DNA from 2 places in the Stenotrophomonas sp. YJH_SMC_16 genome. Region 2 is predicted to be linked to the other one. Evidence: predicted binding sites of a transcription regulator. Region 2 holds the regulator's gene; the other holds the start of a gene.
What was found. The regulator HrcA, encoded in region 2, represses chaperone genes, less so after heat shock. The targets are predictions, from matches to a motif close to TTNGCACTCNNNNNNNNNGAGTGCNAA.
Positions count from the first base shown of each region.

Region 1: the regulator HrcA is predicted to act here: its motif matches at 5,249-5,275, upstream of AC5P6E_RS02730 (co-chaperone GroES).

Region 1 is NZ_JCAFRH010000001.1:608,696-616,069, forward strand. It holds gene AC5P6E_RS02705 (response regulator transcription factor) at 1-460, opposite strand, end outside; gene AC5P6E_RS02710 (pepsin/retropepsin-like aspartic protease family protein) at 567-1,496, shown strand; gene AC5P6E_RS02715 (serine hydrolase domain-containing protein) at 1,564-2,727, shown strand; gene AC5P6E_RS02720 (hypothetical protein) at 2,801-3,067, shown strand; gene groL (chaperonin GroEL) at 3,184-4,833, opposite strand; gene AC5P6E_RS02730 (co-chaperone GroES) at 4,915-5,202, opposite strand; gene AC5P6E_RS02735 (endonuclease) at 5,552-7,342, shown strand.
Region 2 is NZ_JCAFRH010000003.1:72,390-80,553, forward strand. It holds gene AC5P6E_RS07845 (hypothetical protein) at 1-667, opposite strand, end outside; gene dnaJ (molecular chaperone DnaJ) at 737-1,858, opposite strand; gene dnaK (molecular chaperone DnaK) at 2,013-3,938, opposite strand; gene grpE (nucleotide exchange factor GrpE) at 4,121-4,636, opposite strand; gene hrcA (heat-inducible transcriptional repressor HrcA) at 4,700-5,764, opposite strand; gene recN (DNA repair protein RecN) at 5,880-7,541, shown strand; gene AC5P6E_RS07875 (LysR family transcriptional regulator) at 7,676-8,164, opposite strand, start outside.

The DNA.
Region 1 (7,374 bases), on a different contig from region 2:
GCTCGTTGCCATCCGGGGCCAGCAGGCGACGTTGTTCCGGCAGCAACCGCCAACCAGAAAAGCGCAGTTCACTGGCGACCTGCGCGCGCAGCTTGTCCTGCCGGCGCAGCAGCGCACGTACCCGCGCCAGCAGCTCGCGCGGATCGAACGGTTTGGCCAGATAGTCGTCCGCGCCCATCTCCAGGCCGATCACCCTGTCCGGTGCGCTGCCCATCGCCGACAACATCAGGATCGGGATCGCCCGCGCCTGCAATCGGCGGCAGACCGAAAGTCCATCCTCGCCGGGCATCATCCAGTCAAGCACGATCAGGTCCGGACGTTCGACCTGCAGCAGCACATCCAGCGCCGCTGCGTCGGCAGCCACTCGCACCTGGTAGCCGTGCAGCAGCAGGCAATCGGCGATGGCATCACGGATGCTGGCGTCGTCATCGACAACGATGACACGGGCGGGAGTCGTCATGCGGGCAGTATCAGGCAGGTCTGTATCAGGACGGTATCAACGCCGATATTCCCGCGATACGCCGCTGCGCGCCAATGGTCACCCATGATCACTGCGGAGACTTCCCTTGCGCCTCATCCCATTCTTCCTGCTTGCTGCCCCGCTGCCTGCGCTGGCGTCCGATCCCCCCGAACACATCCTGCCGATGTGGATGCAGGGCGGTCATCCGGCCGTGGCCGTGTCGCTGGACGGGCGTGCCGAACCGCTGCGCTTCGTGGTCGACAGCGCGGCAGGCGCCACTCTGGTCGATGACCGCGTCGTGCGACGCTATGGTCTGGAGGATGCGGATGCAGAGGTATCACAGGCCCAAGGGGCCAGTGCAGCGTCCGCGCGGCTGCAGCGCATACGCAGCACGTCCTGGCAGCTGGGCAGTTGGCAGCTGCAGGCCCAAGCCATGAAGGTCGATCTATCGTCGTTGCCGAAGGAGGATGATCCGGCCATTGACGGCTTGATCGGCAACGATCTGACCGGACGCTGGGACACCCGTTGGGATTTCGGCCGCAATCAACTGGCGCTGTGGACACCCGGTGGATTGAACCTGGAAGGACCGGGTTGCCAGCCCAATGCGCTGCCCGGCCGCACTGACGGCCTGCGCCAGTTCGGCTTCATCACGCTTGCACTGGGCGCGCCTGCGGTGGACGCCATCGCCGTGGTCGACACCGGTGCCGCGCAGACCGTCCTCAACGCCGAAGCAGCCCGCGCACTGGGGCTGCGCACCGACGGCAGCGACGCGCGGGTGCGGGTGCGTGAAAAGGGCACCGAAGGCCTGGGCGGCGGAAAGCAGGCAACCTGGCTGTACACCCTGCCCGGCATGACCGGCGGCGGCTGGCAGCACCCGTCGATGGAGGTCCGCATCAGCGAACTGCCAGTGTTCAAGGCGATCGGCCTGGAGGGTCGGCCGGCGCTGATCCTTGGTGCGGATGCAATGCGCGGCGGCCAGGTGGACATCGGTGCCGGCGCGGCCCGGATCTGCCTGCGCCGGCCGCAGGCCAGTTGACATCTGGCAATGACGCCAGCGGCAGCCTGGCGTAGCATCGCCGTGCGCCCCACCAGGAGTTCCACGCATGTGCCGTGCCACCCTGATGTTGCTGACGCTGCTCCCGCTGGCGGTACTGGCCGCGCCGCCACCCGTGCCCTCGCCCACTCGCATCGATGCCGAAGCACAGCGGCTGATGCAGGCGGCCCACGCGCGCGGCATGGCGCTGGCGGTGATCGATGGCGGCAAGGTGGTGCATGTGGCCGCCTACGGTGAACGCAACGCCGCAGGCGAGCCGCTGCGCACCGACACCGTGATGTACGCTGCGTCACTGACCAAGATGGCTTTCGGCCACCTGGTCGCACAGCTGGCGCAGGACGCGCGGATCGATCTGGATGCGAGCATCGCTACCGCCCTGGACAAACCGCTGCCGGACTATCCACCGGAACCGAAGAAGTACGCCGACTACAGCGTGCTGGCCGGCGATGCCCGCTGGCGCCAGCTCACCCCACGCCTGCTGCTCAACCATTCCAGTGGCTTTGCCAACTTCGGCTTCCTGGAGCCCGATGGGCGCCTGAAGTTCCACTTTGATCCGGGTAGTCGATATGGGTATTCCGGAGAGGGACTGATCCTGCTGCAGTTCGTGATCGAACGCGGGCGGCTGGGCGAGGATGTGGGCGCGTTGATGCAGCAGCGGGTGTTCGACCGCTTCGGCATGACCCGCACCAGCATGATGTGGCGCGAGGATTTCGCCGCCAACCTGGCCGATGGCTGGACGGCGGAAGGTGTGGCCGAACCGCATGATGAGCGCAGCCGCGTACGTGCGGCAGGGTCCATGGATACCACCATTGCCGACATGGCCCGCTTCGCCGCCGGTTACGTGCGTGGCGACGGGCTATCCGCACCGATGCGCAGGGAGCTGGTGCGGCCGCAGCTGCCCATCACCACGGCCAGCCAGTTCCCCACCCTGCAACCGGAGTTGCCGAAGGCGCAGCAACGCAAGGACCTGGCGGCAGGTCTGGGCGTGGTGACGTTTCTCGGCCCGCAGGGCGCAGGCTTCTACAAGGGCGGCCACGACGATGCAGTGGGCAACACGCTGGTATGCGTGGAGCAGCACCAGCGCTGCGTGGTGATTCTGGGCAACGATGTGCGGGCAGAGGCGGCCTTCCCGGCCCTGGTAGCGTTTGTGCTGGGCGACACCGGCGTGCCGTGGCAGTGGGAGTACGGCGCGGCGAAGGCGTTCGTCAGATGATCGAAGCGTTGCCGTTGCACACAGGTCCCGCAGTCGTGCAGCATGCAGACACGGACGCAATGCAGGAGACAGGATGAATCGCCCAGAGATCGATGCCATTGCCGAAGCGGTGTTGCAGCCGGATGCACGGCGCCTGCGCATCGCCGCACGCCATCGCCAGGCTGCACATCGGCAGCGGCGGCAGCGGGTGGGCGCCGGCGCCAGCCTGATCGGCATGGCGGCGGGCCTGCTGCTTGCGCCGATCACGGAGCTGCCGTGGGTACAGGGCATGATCGCGGGTGGCGCGCTGGCCCTGCTGGCGGCCCACCTGTGGCTGCAGCGGCGCGAGGGCCGCGCGTAGATACCCGCCTGGGAGCGGTATCCACGCATGGCGTGGATCTGATTCGATTCCGACCGGCCCCCAAAAAAAACCCCGCCTTCCGGCGGGGTTTTTCATTGCATCGGTAACGCGGGGACTTAGAAGTCCATGCCGCCCATGCCACCCATGCCGCCCATGCCACCGGCGCCGCCCATGGCCGGCTCGTCCTTCTTCGGAGCTTCGGCAACCATGGCTTCGGTCGTGATCATCAGGCCAGCGATCGAGGCTGCGTTCTGCAGCGCCGAACGGGTCACCTTGGTCGGGTCCAGGATGCCGAACTGCAGCATGTCGCCGAACTCGCCGGTGGCGGCGTTGTAGCCGAAGCTGCCGGTGCCTTCCTTGACCTTGTTGATGATGACCGACGGCTCGTCACCGGCGTTGGCAACGATCTCGCGCAGCGGGGCTTCCATCGCACGCAGGGCGATCTGGATGCCGTGGTTCTGGTCTTCGTTGGCGCCCTTCAGGCCGGCCAGCGCGGTGATCGCGCGGACCAGCGCAACGCCGCCGCCCGGAACCACGCCTTCTTCAACGGCCGCACGGGTGGCGTGCAGGGCGTCGTCGACGCGATCCTTCTTTTCCTTCATTTCGATTTCGGTCGAGGCGCCGACCTTGATCACGGCAACACCGCCGGCCAGCTTGGCCACGCGTTCCTGCAGCTTCTCGCGGTCGTAATCCGAGGAGGTGTCCTGGATCTGGGTCTTGATCTGCGCCACGCGTGCATCAACGTTGGCCTTGTCGCCGACGCCATCGATGATGGTGGTGTTTTCCTTGGAGACCTGCACCTTCTTGGCGCGGCCCAGGTCCTTGATGGTGGCCTTCTCGAGCGACAGGCCGACTTCTTCGGAGATCACGGTGCCGCCGGTCAGCACGGCCATGTCTTCCAGCATCGCCTTGCGACGGTCGCCGAAGCCCGGCGCCTTGACGGCCACGACCTTGACGATGCCACGGATGGTGTTGACGACCAGGGTGGCCAGCGCTTCGCCTTCAACTTCCTCGGCCACGATCAGCAGCGGCTTGCCGGCCTTGGCGACGCCTTCCAGCACCGGCAGCAGGTCGCGGACGTTGGAGATCTTCTTGTCGTGCAGCAGGATGAACGGGTCATCCAGGTCAGCGGTCTGCGACTGCTGGTTGTTGATGAAGTAAGGCGACAGGTAGCCGCGGTCGAACTGCATGCCCTTGACCACGTCCAGCTCGTTGTCCAGGCCCGAGCCTTCTTCAACGGTGATGACGCCTTCCTTGCCGACTTCCTTCATCGCGTCAGCGATGATCTGGCCGATCGACTCGTCCGAGTTGGCCGAGATGGTACCGACCTGGGCGATCGCCTTGTCGTCGGCGGTCGGCTTGGAGATGTTCTTCAGCTCGGCCACGGCGGCCGAAACGGCCTTGTCGATACCGCGCTTGAGGTCCATCGGGTTCATGCCGGCGGCCACAGCCTTGGCGCCTTCGCGGATCAGGGCCTGGGCCAGCACGGTGGCGGTGGTGGTGCCGTCGCCCGCGTCGTCGTTGGTGCGGGAAGCAACTTCCTTCACCATCTGCGCGCCCATGTTCTCGAACTTGTCAGCCAGTTCGATTTCCTTGGCGACGGAGACGCCGTCCTTGGTGATGGTCGGCGCGCCGAAGCTCTTTTCCAGCACGACGTTGCGGCCCTTCGGGCCCAGGGTGGCCTTGACGGCATTGGCGAGAACGTTGACGCCGCGCACCATGCGCGAACGGGCGTCTTCACCGAAACGAATATCCTTGGCAGCCATTGCGATTACCTCGATGTTTGCGCCGGGCCGGGCCCGGCGACGAAAAGGGATGTCTTACAGAAAAGCAGGTCGCGCCGAGGCTCAGCCGATGATGGCGAGCACGTCGTCTTCGCGCAGGACCTTGTACTCGACGCCTTCGCTCTTGTACGAGCTACCGGCGTACTGGCCGTAGATGACCTTGTCGCCAACCTTCAGCGACGGCGCGCGCACGTTGCCGTTGTCCAGCGGCTTGCCCGGGCCGACGGCCACAACTTCACCCTTGGTGGACTTTTCCTTGGCCGAGTCGGGGATGACGATGCCACCGGCGGAGATTTCGTCGGCTTCGATCGGCTTGACCACAACGCGGTCGTGCAGCGGCTTGATGCTCATGAGAGACCTCTTAAGTTATTGATTGGTCTGAAAAAGTCCGGCGATGTTAGCAGTCACACCAGGCGAGTGCCAGCAACGCGCGTGAAAAAGCCCGACAAGTCGGGAGCACGACAGAGATGGAGACCTCCACAGGCCTTTCAAGGGCCGATCCCGAAATTTTTCTCCGGACCCGCAAACCTCCTTCCCTGCGTGGACGCCTGTATAGGGATGCAACGCGGCAAGCCAAGGGGGGAACGGGTGACATTTGGTGACCAATGTCCCACTGTCAGATATCTGACGTTCATTTACGACAAAGTGTCACTGGATCGGCCTTAGGCTCGGCCGCGCATTCCCAATCAAGGAGTTGTCGATGCGATTGCTGTCCCCGCTTGCCGCCGCCTGCCTGCTGGCGCTGGCCGCCGCGCCGGCCCAGGCCGAGGTCTTCATCAATGAACTGCACTATGACGACAGCACCGCCGCCGGTGACGTCGGCGAAGCGATCGAGGTCGTAGCCACCGCCGGTGAGGATCTGTCCGGCTACCGCCTCTACCTCTACAACGGCAGCAATCCTTCGGCCGCCACGGTCTACGCCAACAACCCGGTTCCGGCCGGCACCGCCGCCGGTTGCGGCAGCGCCACCCTGGCCGTGGTCAGCTACCCGACCAACGGCCTCCAGAACGGCCCGAACGACGGCATCGCCCTGGTCGATGCCAGCGGCAAGGTGGTCCAGTTCCTCAGCTACGAGGGCGCCATCACCGCCTCCGGTGGCCCTGCCGCCGGCATGACCAGCCAGAACATCCCGGTGGCCGAGACCAACAGCACCGCGCCGGGCACCTCGCTGCAGCTGACCGGCAGCGGCAGCCAGTACGCCCACTTCACCTGGGCCGAATCGGCCGGGCAGACGTTTGGCAGCTGCAACAACGGCCAGACCTTCAGCGGCGGCGGCACCCCGGGCCCGAACACGCCGCCGTCGGTCTCCACCACCACCCCGGCACAGGGCAGCAGCACCTTCCCGGCCGCGGCCGATCTGGAAGTGGTGTTCAGCGAAACCGTGAACCTGGCCAGTGGCGCCTTCGCGCTGAGCTGCGGCACCTCCGGCAGCGTGCCGCTGACCTTCCCGGCCAGCGGCCGCAGCGTGAAACTGTCCACCAACACCGCGCTGTTGGCCGGTGAAGCCTGCCGCTTCGATATCCGCGCCGCGCGCATCACCGACCTGCAGGGCGCGCATCCGGCGGCCGACAGCCGCATCGCGTTCACCGTGGCCAGCACCGGCGGCAACCCCGACCCGGGCAATCCGGGTGTACCGGCCGGCTATTACTCAAAGGTCAACACCAGCAGCCCCAGCCAGCTGCGTTGCTCGCTGCACGCCACCATCAAGGGCCATACGGCCTATCCGTACAGCGGCTCGGGCACCAGCACCTGGACCATCCTGGAAATCGCCGACGAGGATCCGAACAATTCCGGCAGGATCCTGGATGCGTATCGCAACCGCAGCTACGCCAAGGTGACCGACCGCGCCGGCAGCGGCAGTGGCCTGAAGTACAACCGCGAGCACACCTGGCCGAACTCGCTGGGCTTTGCCACCACCACCGGTGACAAGGGCCTGCCGTACGCGCCGTATACCGACACCCACATGCTGTACCTGACCGACGCGCAGTGGAACGCCGACCGTGGCAACAAGCCGTTCGGCAAGTGCGACGCCAACTGCGGCGAGCGCGCCACCGAGGCCAACAACGGCCAGGGCGGCGGCAGCGGCGGTTACCCGGGCAACTCCAACTGGGTACGCACGCCGGACGGCAACACCGGCACCTTCGAGGTGTGGGGCAAGCGCAAGGGCGACATGGCGCGTGCGGTGCTGTACATGGCCATCCGCTACGAGGGCGGCAAGGATGCGGCGACCGGCCAGTCCGAGCCGGACCTGGAGCTGACCGACGACCGCAGCAAGATCGTCAAGACCAGCAGTTCGCCGGCCTACATGGGCCTGCTGTCCACGCTGATCGACTGGCACCTGTCCGACCCGCCGGATGATGCCGAACGTGCACGCAATGACGTGATCTACAGCTTCCAGGGCAACCGCAATCCGTTCATCGATCACCCCGAGTGGGCGACCCCGGGCCTGTTCACCTCGGCCAAGCCGGCAACCTGCCAGCTGGCCAACTGACCGCGCAACGCAGCGGTCCATCGCCGCCGCCG
Region 2 (8,164 bases):
CGCTGACACGACGCCGCAGTACGACCCGCCCAACGTCGGGTGCGTACCAGCTGATGCTTCGCTCCAGGCCCTCGACCACGCCATCACCTGCATTGGGCCTGTCCGCTCCGGCAACTGCGCGCGCATTGGACTTCCGCCAGCGCGCTTCACGCTCGATGCGATAGGCGCTGATATCTCCCAGTGCAGTGCGCACGGTTTCGATGGCCGTTACCCGGCTCTGGCCCTGTTCTTCGTAGTCGTAACGATAACGGCCGGAACGCGCGTTGAACTCTCCGGGCTCCTCGAACCTGTCCTGCCACTGGTCACCCACCTTGAGCGGGAAGCGCAGCAGCACTTTGTCGCCCTTGCGCAGCGGATTGACGTCGGCGTACGTATCGATCCATTCACGCCGTAGAGTTCCCTCCGCGATCTCCAGTTCACGCTGACCGTTCTGGGCTACCTTCAGCAGCATTGGCGTCGCCGGGAAACCCGCTCCGCCGGAGTAGGTCCATTGCGTGCCCGGAGCTGATGTCGGCGCTGCCTGCGGGCCGGACAAGGGCGCGTCCAGGCGGCACTCTTCGGCCGATACCGTGCCGATGAAGGACAAGGCTGCAGTCAACGCCCCGCACAGAATGGCGCGAGGTGCCATGCGCGGTCCGAAATGCAGGTGCAGGATCATGTCGCGCATTGTAAGACCCTCGGACACGAAAACGCCGGGCATCGCCCGGCGCTACCGTTCAACGCTTCCGTTGAAAACTCAGGACGTCATCCGGTCCCAGAAGCCCTTCACGCCATCGATGAAGGTGGCCGACTTCGGCGAATGCTTGCGCGCTTCCTCACCGACGAAGGTGGCTTCGAACTGCTCCAGCAGCTTGCGCTGCTCGTTGGTGAGGTTGACCGGGGTCTCCACCACCACACGGCAGTACAGGTCGCCCTCGCTGCGGCTGCGCACCGAACGTACGCCCTTGCCACGCAGGCGGAACAGCTTGCCGGTCTGGGTCTCGGCCGGGATGCGGATCTCCGCCTCACCGCCCAACGTGGCCACGCGCACAGTGTCGCCCAGTGCGGCCTGCGAGATGCGGATCGGCACTTCGCAGTGCAGGTCGTCGCCATCGCGCTGGAAGATCGCATGCTCACGCACGCGCACTTCCACGTACAGATCACCCGGCGGCGTACCGACCGGGCCGGCTTCGCCCTCGCCCTGCAGGCGGATGCGGTCGCCGGTGTCGACGCCGGCCGGCACCTTCACCGACAGCACCTTGTCTTCCTCGACACGGCCGTTGCCATGGCAGGTCTTGCAGGGCTTGGCGATGATCTGGCCACGGCCGCCGCAGTTGTGGCAGGCCTGCTGCATGGCGAAGATGCCGCGCTGGATGCGCACCTGGCCACGGCCATGGCAGACGTTGCAGGTCTCGACCTTGCCGTCTTCGGAGCCACTGCCATCGCAGTCGCCGCACTCGGCCAGGGTCGGAATCTCGATGCGGCGCTCGACGCCGCGCACGGCTTCTTCCAGGTCCAGCTCCATCACGTAGCCGATGTCGGCGCCGCGACGGGCCTGGCGCGGACCACCGCCGCCACCAAAGATGTTGCCGAAGATATCGCCGAAGATATCGTTCATGTCCGGGCCGCCCGGACCACCGCCGCCCATGCCGTGCTCGAACGCGGCGTGGCCGTGGCTGTCATACATGCGGCGCTTGTTGCCGTCGGACAGTACTTCGTAGGCTTCCTTGCACTCCTTGAAGGAGGCTTCGGCCGCCGTATCGCCCGGGTTGCGGTCCGGGTGGAACTTCATCGCGCAGCGGCGGTAAGCCTTCTTCAGCTCGTCGTCGGTGGCGGTGCGGGCAACGCCCAGCACTTCGTAGTAATCGCGCTTGCTCATATCGTGAATCGGGTTCCGGAAAGTCGGGATTCGTCAAAGCGGAAGAGCGGAACCAGGTCCGCTCTTGCGTCGGGCGCCCCGACACGCCGGTGGGCGGTCAGGACCCTGATGCGACAACGGGACGCTGATGGCCAGCGTCCCGTGTCGGTCCGGATCAGGACTTCTTGTCGTCCTTGACTTCGGTGAACTCGGCGTCGACCACGTCATCCTGCGCCTTGCCTGCGTTGCCGGCGTCGGCACCCGGGGCAGCACCGCCCTGGTCGGCCGAAGCGGCAGCGAACAGCGACTGGCCAGCTTCTTCCAGCGCCTTCGACTTGGCTTCGATCTGTGCCTTGTCGTCACCCTTCATCGCGGTTTCCAGATCGGCCAGGGCCGCCTCGACCTTGCCGATCACTTCGCCACCGACCTTGCTGCCGTGCTCGGTGATCGCGCTGCGGGTGCCGTGGATCAGGGCGTCGGCCTGGTTGCGGGCCTGCACCAGTTCCTGGAACTTCTTGTCTTCTTCGCGGTTGGCTTCCGCGTCGGCGACCATGCGTGCGATCTCTTCCTCGGACAGACCCGAACCGGCCTTGATCTCGACCTTCTGTTCCTTGTTGGTCTTCTTGTCCTTGGCCGACACGTGCAGGATGCCGTTGGCGTCGATGTCGAAGGACACTTCCACCTGCGGCAGGCCACGCGGCGCCGGCTCGATGCCGGACAGGTCGAACTTGGCCAGCGACTTGTTGAAGCGGGCCTGTTCGCGCTCACCCTGCAGCACGTGCACGGTCACGGCCGACTGGTTGTCCTCGGCGGTGGAGAACACCTGCGAGGCCTTGGTCGGGATGGTGGTGTTCTTCTCGATGATCTTGGTGAACACGCCGCCCATGGTTTCGATGCCCAGCGACAGCGGGGTCACGTCCAGCAGCAGCACGTCCTTGACGTCGCCACCCAGCACGCCGCCCTGGATCGCCGCACCCAGTGCCACGGCCTCGTCGGGGTTGACGTCCTTGCGCGGTTCCTTGCCGAAGAACTCGGTCACCGCCTGCTGCACCTTCGGCATGCGGGTCTGGCCGCCGACCAGGATCACTTCGCTGATGTCGCTCGAACGCAGGCCGGCATCGTTCAGGGCGACGCGGCACGGCTCGATCGACTTCTTGATCAGGTCGTCCACCAGCGCTTCCAGCTTGGCGCGGGTCAGCTTGATGTTCAGGTGCTTCGGACCCGACGCGTCAGCGGTGACGTACGGCAGGTTCACTTCGGTCTGCTGGGCGCTGGACAGCTCGATCTTGGCGCGCTCGGCAGCGTCCTTCAGGCGCTGCAGGGCCAGCGGATCCTTGCGCAGGTCGATGCCCTGGTCCTTGTTGAACTCTTCAACCAGGTACTCGATGACGCGGTTGTCGAAGTCTTCGCCGCCCAGGAAGGTGTCGCCGTTGGTGGCCAGCACTTCGAACTGCTTCTCGCCGTCCACGTTCGCGATCTCGATCACCGAGACGTCGAAGGTGCCGCCGCCCAGGTCGTACACCACGATCTTGCGATCCTTGTTGTCGCCCTTGTCCAGGCCATAGGCCAGCGCGGCCGCGGTCGGCTCGTTGATGATGCGCTTGACGTCCAGACCGGCAATGCGGCCGGCGTCCTTGGTCGCCTGGCGCTGGCTGTCGTTGAAGTAGGCCGGCACGGTGATGACCGCTTCGGTGACCTTCTCACCGAGGAAGTCCTCGGCGGTCTTCTTCATCTTTTCCAGCACCTTGGCCGAGATTTCCTGCGGGGCCATCTTCTTGCCGTCGCTGGTCGACACCCAGGCATCGCCATTGTCATGGGCGAGGATGCCGTACGGGACGTGGGCGATGTCCTTCTGCACTTCGGCGTCGGTGAACTTGCGGCCGATCAGGCGCTTCACCGCGTAGAAGGTGTTCTTCGGGTTGGTCACGGCCTGGCGCTTGGCCGAGGCGCCGACCAGGACTTCGCCGTCCTTGGTGTAGGCGACGATCGACGGGGTGGTGCGATCGCCTTCCGAATTCTCGATGACGCGGGCCTTGCCGCCGTCCATGATCGCCACGCACGAGTTGGTGGTGCCGAGGTCGATACCAATGATCTTGCCCATGGGGGAGACTCCTGAGGATGCTTGTTGGGGTCAGTCCGGCCGTTCGGCCGGTGGATGAATACGATGTGGGGGAGGCTCGTGGAACATTCAAGCCATCTCCCGAACGCTGTGTTCAGCGCCTGGAAAACCTTGCCAGGCATGGCCTGGCTCGACCGGGGCCGGGCATCACCCGGCCCAGTCAATCAATCGGCGGCCACCACCACCAGCGCCGGCCGCAGCAGGCGCTCGTTCAGCAGGTAGCCCTTCTGGAACACGGTCACCACGCTGCCGGGGGCCGCGCCCGGGGCCGGCACCTGGCTGATGGCCTGGTGGTGTTCCGGGTTGAACGGCTGGCCGGTCGGGTCCAGCAGGACCAGACCGTTGTCGGCGGCAACCTTCAGCAGCTGCTTGTAGGTCAGCTCCAGGCCTTCGCGCAGCGGGTGCGGGTCGTCGCCGGCGGCCTTCAGGCCGGCATCCAGGCTGTCGAACACCGGCAGCAGCTCGCCGAGCAGCTTCTCGTTGGCGAACTTGCGGGCCTGCTCGATGTCACGGGCCACGCGCTTGCGCTGGTTCTCCAGGTCGGCGCGCTCACGCAGCGCATCGGCCTTGATCTGCTCGACTTCGGCGCGCAGGCGCTCCACTTCGTCGTTGACGCCGGCGGCGGCAGCCGCATCAGCGGCACTCTGCTGGGATTCGATATCTGGCTGTTCGTGGTTCATGTCTGGGTCCCTGGCGGTCACTCTCCGCCTCCACCCACCCTAGTGTGGGCGGGATGCTGCGTTTCAAGCGTCGGATGTTCCGGGAGTGCGCCCGGCGGGTGAAAAGGCCGCGCCGAGCACATCGGCGGTGGCCTGCACCAGCGGGATCATGCGGTCGTAGGCCATCCGCTTGGGGCCGATCACGCCCAGCACGCCCAGCACCTGGCCGTTGGCGGTGTACGGGGCGGTGACCAGCGAGACGCCCTGCAGCGGCATCATCCCCGTCTCCTCGCCGATGAAGATGCGCACGCCCGGCGCCTGGATGGTCCGCTCCAGCAGCTGCAGGATCTCGCGCTTGCTGGAGAACAGCTCGAACAGTTCACGCAGGCGCTCCAGGTCGGACAGGTCCTGCACCCCCATCAGGCGGGTCTGGCCGGCCACCAGCATGTCGTCGGCCGCTGGCTGCAGGGCCTGCTCGGCCAGCTCGATGCTGTGCGCCAGCAGCTGTTCCAGCTCGGAGCGGGCGTCGCGCAACTCCAGCAGCAGGCGGGTGCGGATCTCGGCCATCGGCAGGCCGGCGAAATGGGCGTTGAGGTAGTTGGCGACCTGCTCCAGCTGGCCTGGCGCGAACTCCTGCCGGGTCTCGATGACCCGGTTCTGCACCTCGTTGTCGGCGAACACCAGGATCGCCAGTACGCGGCGCCCGTCCAGCGCCACGAAATCGATCTGGCGGAAGGCGAACTGCTCGCGCCGCGGCGCGCTGACCACGCCGACGAAGTGGCTCATGGCCGACAGCAGCTCCGAGGCGCTGCCGAGCAGGGCCTGGGTGCTGCCGCCGCCAGCCAGTTCCTGACGCAACCGGGCCAGCTCGCCCTCGCCCGGCGGCTGCATCTGCAGCAGGCTGTCGACGAACACCCGGTAGCCGTGTGCGGTCGGGACGCGCCCGGCCGAGGTGTGCGGCGAGGCCAGCAGCCCCAGGTCCTCCAGGTCGCCGAGGATGTTGCGGATGGTGGCCGGGCTGACCTCCAGGCCGGCCACGCGCGCCAACGTCTGCGAGCCGACCGGCTCACCGTCCTGGATGTAACGCGCGATCAGCGTGCGCAGCAGATGGCGCGCACGCGGGGCAAGCTGGTCGGGAGAACCGTGCATGGAATCAACCTGTGAGACACGGACACTAGATAATGGCGGCGCATCACCTTGGCAAGTCATTGGACCTCCCTCGCCCACGTGCTAGCGTTGCGCGGCTGCTGATACCCCCTTACCCATGCTCAGACATCTTTCGATCAAGGATTTTGCCGTCGTCCGCGCCACCGAACTGGAGTTCGGGCCAGGCATGACCGTCGTTTCAGGCGAGACCGGCGCCGGCAAGTCGCTGATGGTCGACGCGCTGGGCTTCCTGTCCGGCCTGCGAGCCGACAGCGGCGTGGTCCGCCACGGCGCCGCGCGCGCCGAGCTTTCGGCCGAGTTCACGCTGGACCAGCTGCAGGCCGCGCGCCAGTGGCTGGCCGACAACGAGCTGGACGACGAAGAACAATGCCAGCTGCGCCGCGTGATCCGTGCAGACGGCGGTTCGCGGGCGTGGATCAATGGCCGCCCGGTGACCCTGGCCCAGCTGGGCGACCTGGCCTCGTTGCTGGTGGAGATCCACGGCCAGCACGAACAGCAGGCCCTGCTGGCGCGCCCGTCGCAGCTGGCCCTGCTGGATGCCTATGCCGGCAACGAGAACGAGCGCCGCCAGGTGCGCCGCGCCGCGGCCGCATGGCAGGCACTGGTCGATGAATCGCTGGCGCTGTCGCAACAGGGCGACGTGAGTGACCGGATCGGCTTCCTGGAACATCAGCTGCGCGAGCTGGACCGCGAAGACCTGGAGCCAGAGTCGATCGTGGCGCTCGGTGCCAGCCATCGCCGCCAGGCCCACGCCAGCGCCCTGCTGAGCGCCTGCCAGGCCGCCAGCAACCAGCTCAACGGCGATGACGGCAGCTCCGCGCTGGACCTGCTGCAGCAGGTGCGCCACGAGCTGTCGCGCCTGATCGAACACGACCCGCGCCTGGGCGAGGTGGACGGCCTGATCGAGAACGCCTCGATCCAGCTGCACGAAGCCCTGTCGCTGCTGGACCGGGTGCACGATGACCTCGATGCCGACCCGGAGCAGTTCGAAGAGAACGAGCGCCGTCTCGGCCGCCTGCACGACCTGGCCCGCAAGCACCGCGTGCCGATGGACGAGCTGGGCGCGCAGCGCGAGCGCATGCACGCCGAAGTGGAGCAGCTGCGCGGCGCCGACGAACGCCTGCAGCGCCTGGCCGGCGAGATCGACAAGGCCGCCGCCGCCTGGCGTGTGCAGGCTGAAGTGCTGACCGCCAGCCGTCGCAGCGCTGCTGCCGAACTGTCGGCCACCACCACCGGCATCATCGCCGAGCTGGGCATGGGCGGCGGCCAGTTCCTGATCGAGCTGGAACCGCAGGACGCCGGCAAGCCGGACCCGCAGGGCGCCGAACGCGTGGAGTTCCTGGTCGCCGCCAACGCCGGCCAGCCGCCGCGCGCCCTGCGCAAGGTGGCCTCGGGCGGTGAACTGTCGCGCATTTCGCTGGCCATCGAAGTGGCCGCGCTGGACCTGGATGCGGTGCCGACCATGGTGTTCGACGAGGTCGACTCCGGCATCGGTGGCGCCGTGGCCGACATTGTCGGCCAGAAGCTGCGCGCCCTCGGCGAGAAGCGCCAGGTGCTGTGCGTGACCCACCTGCCACAGGTCGCCTCCAAGGGCCACGCGCATTACCGGGTCAGCAAGGCGCCAGTGGAAGGCATGACCCAGAGCGCAGTGGAAAAGCTGGACAGCAAGGCGCGCGAGGAAGAGCTGGCACGCATGCTCGGCGGCGTGGAAGTGAGCAAGGAAGCGCGCGCCGCCGCACGCAAGCTGCTGCAGGCCTGAGGCCTGTTCACGGTTATCCACGCATCGCGTGGATCTACAACCCACCCGCACGGTAGTGCCGGCCGCTGGCCGGCAACCCAACACCGGTGGACGATGTTCGAGAGGTTGCCGGCCAGCGCCCGGCACTACCCGTATCACCCCAACGGCCGCTCCAGATCCACGTTCTCCACCAGGTAATCCAGGAACGCGCGCACCCGCAGCGGCAGGTAGCCGCCCTGTCCCAGGAACACCGCGTGCACCTCTTCCAGGTCACCGGGATTGGCTTCCTCCAGCACCGGCAGCAGGCGTCCGGCAGCGATGTCGGCCTGCACCTGGAACGCTGCCAGCCGTGCCATGCCCAGACCACCCAGCACCAGCTGCCGCAGTGCATCACCGTTGCTGGCGCGGGCATTGCCACTGGGCAGCACCATCCGCTCGCGTCCGTCCTGCAGCAATGGCCAGCCCTGCATCGCCCGGGCATGGCCGATGTCCAGCCGATTGTGCGACTGCAGCTCCTCAGCGTCGCGCGGCAGCCCATGCCGCTGCGCGTAGGCCGGCGCGGCCACGATCATCATCCGCGTCGCGCCCAGCCGCCGCGCCACCAGGCTGGAGCTCTTCAGCGGCCCGGCCCGCACCGCCACATC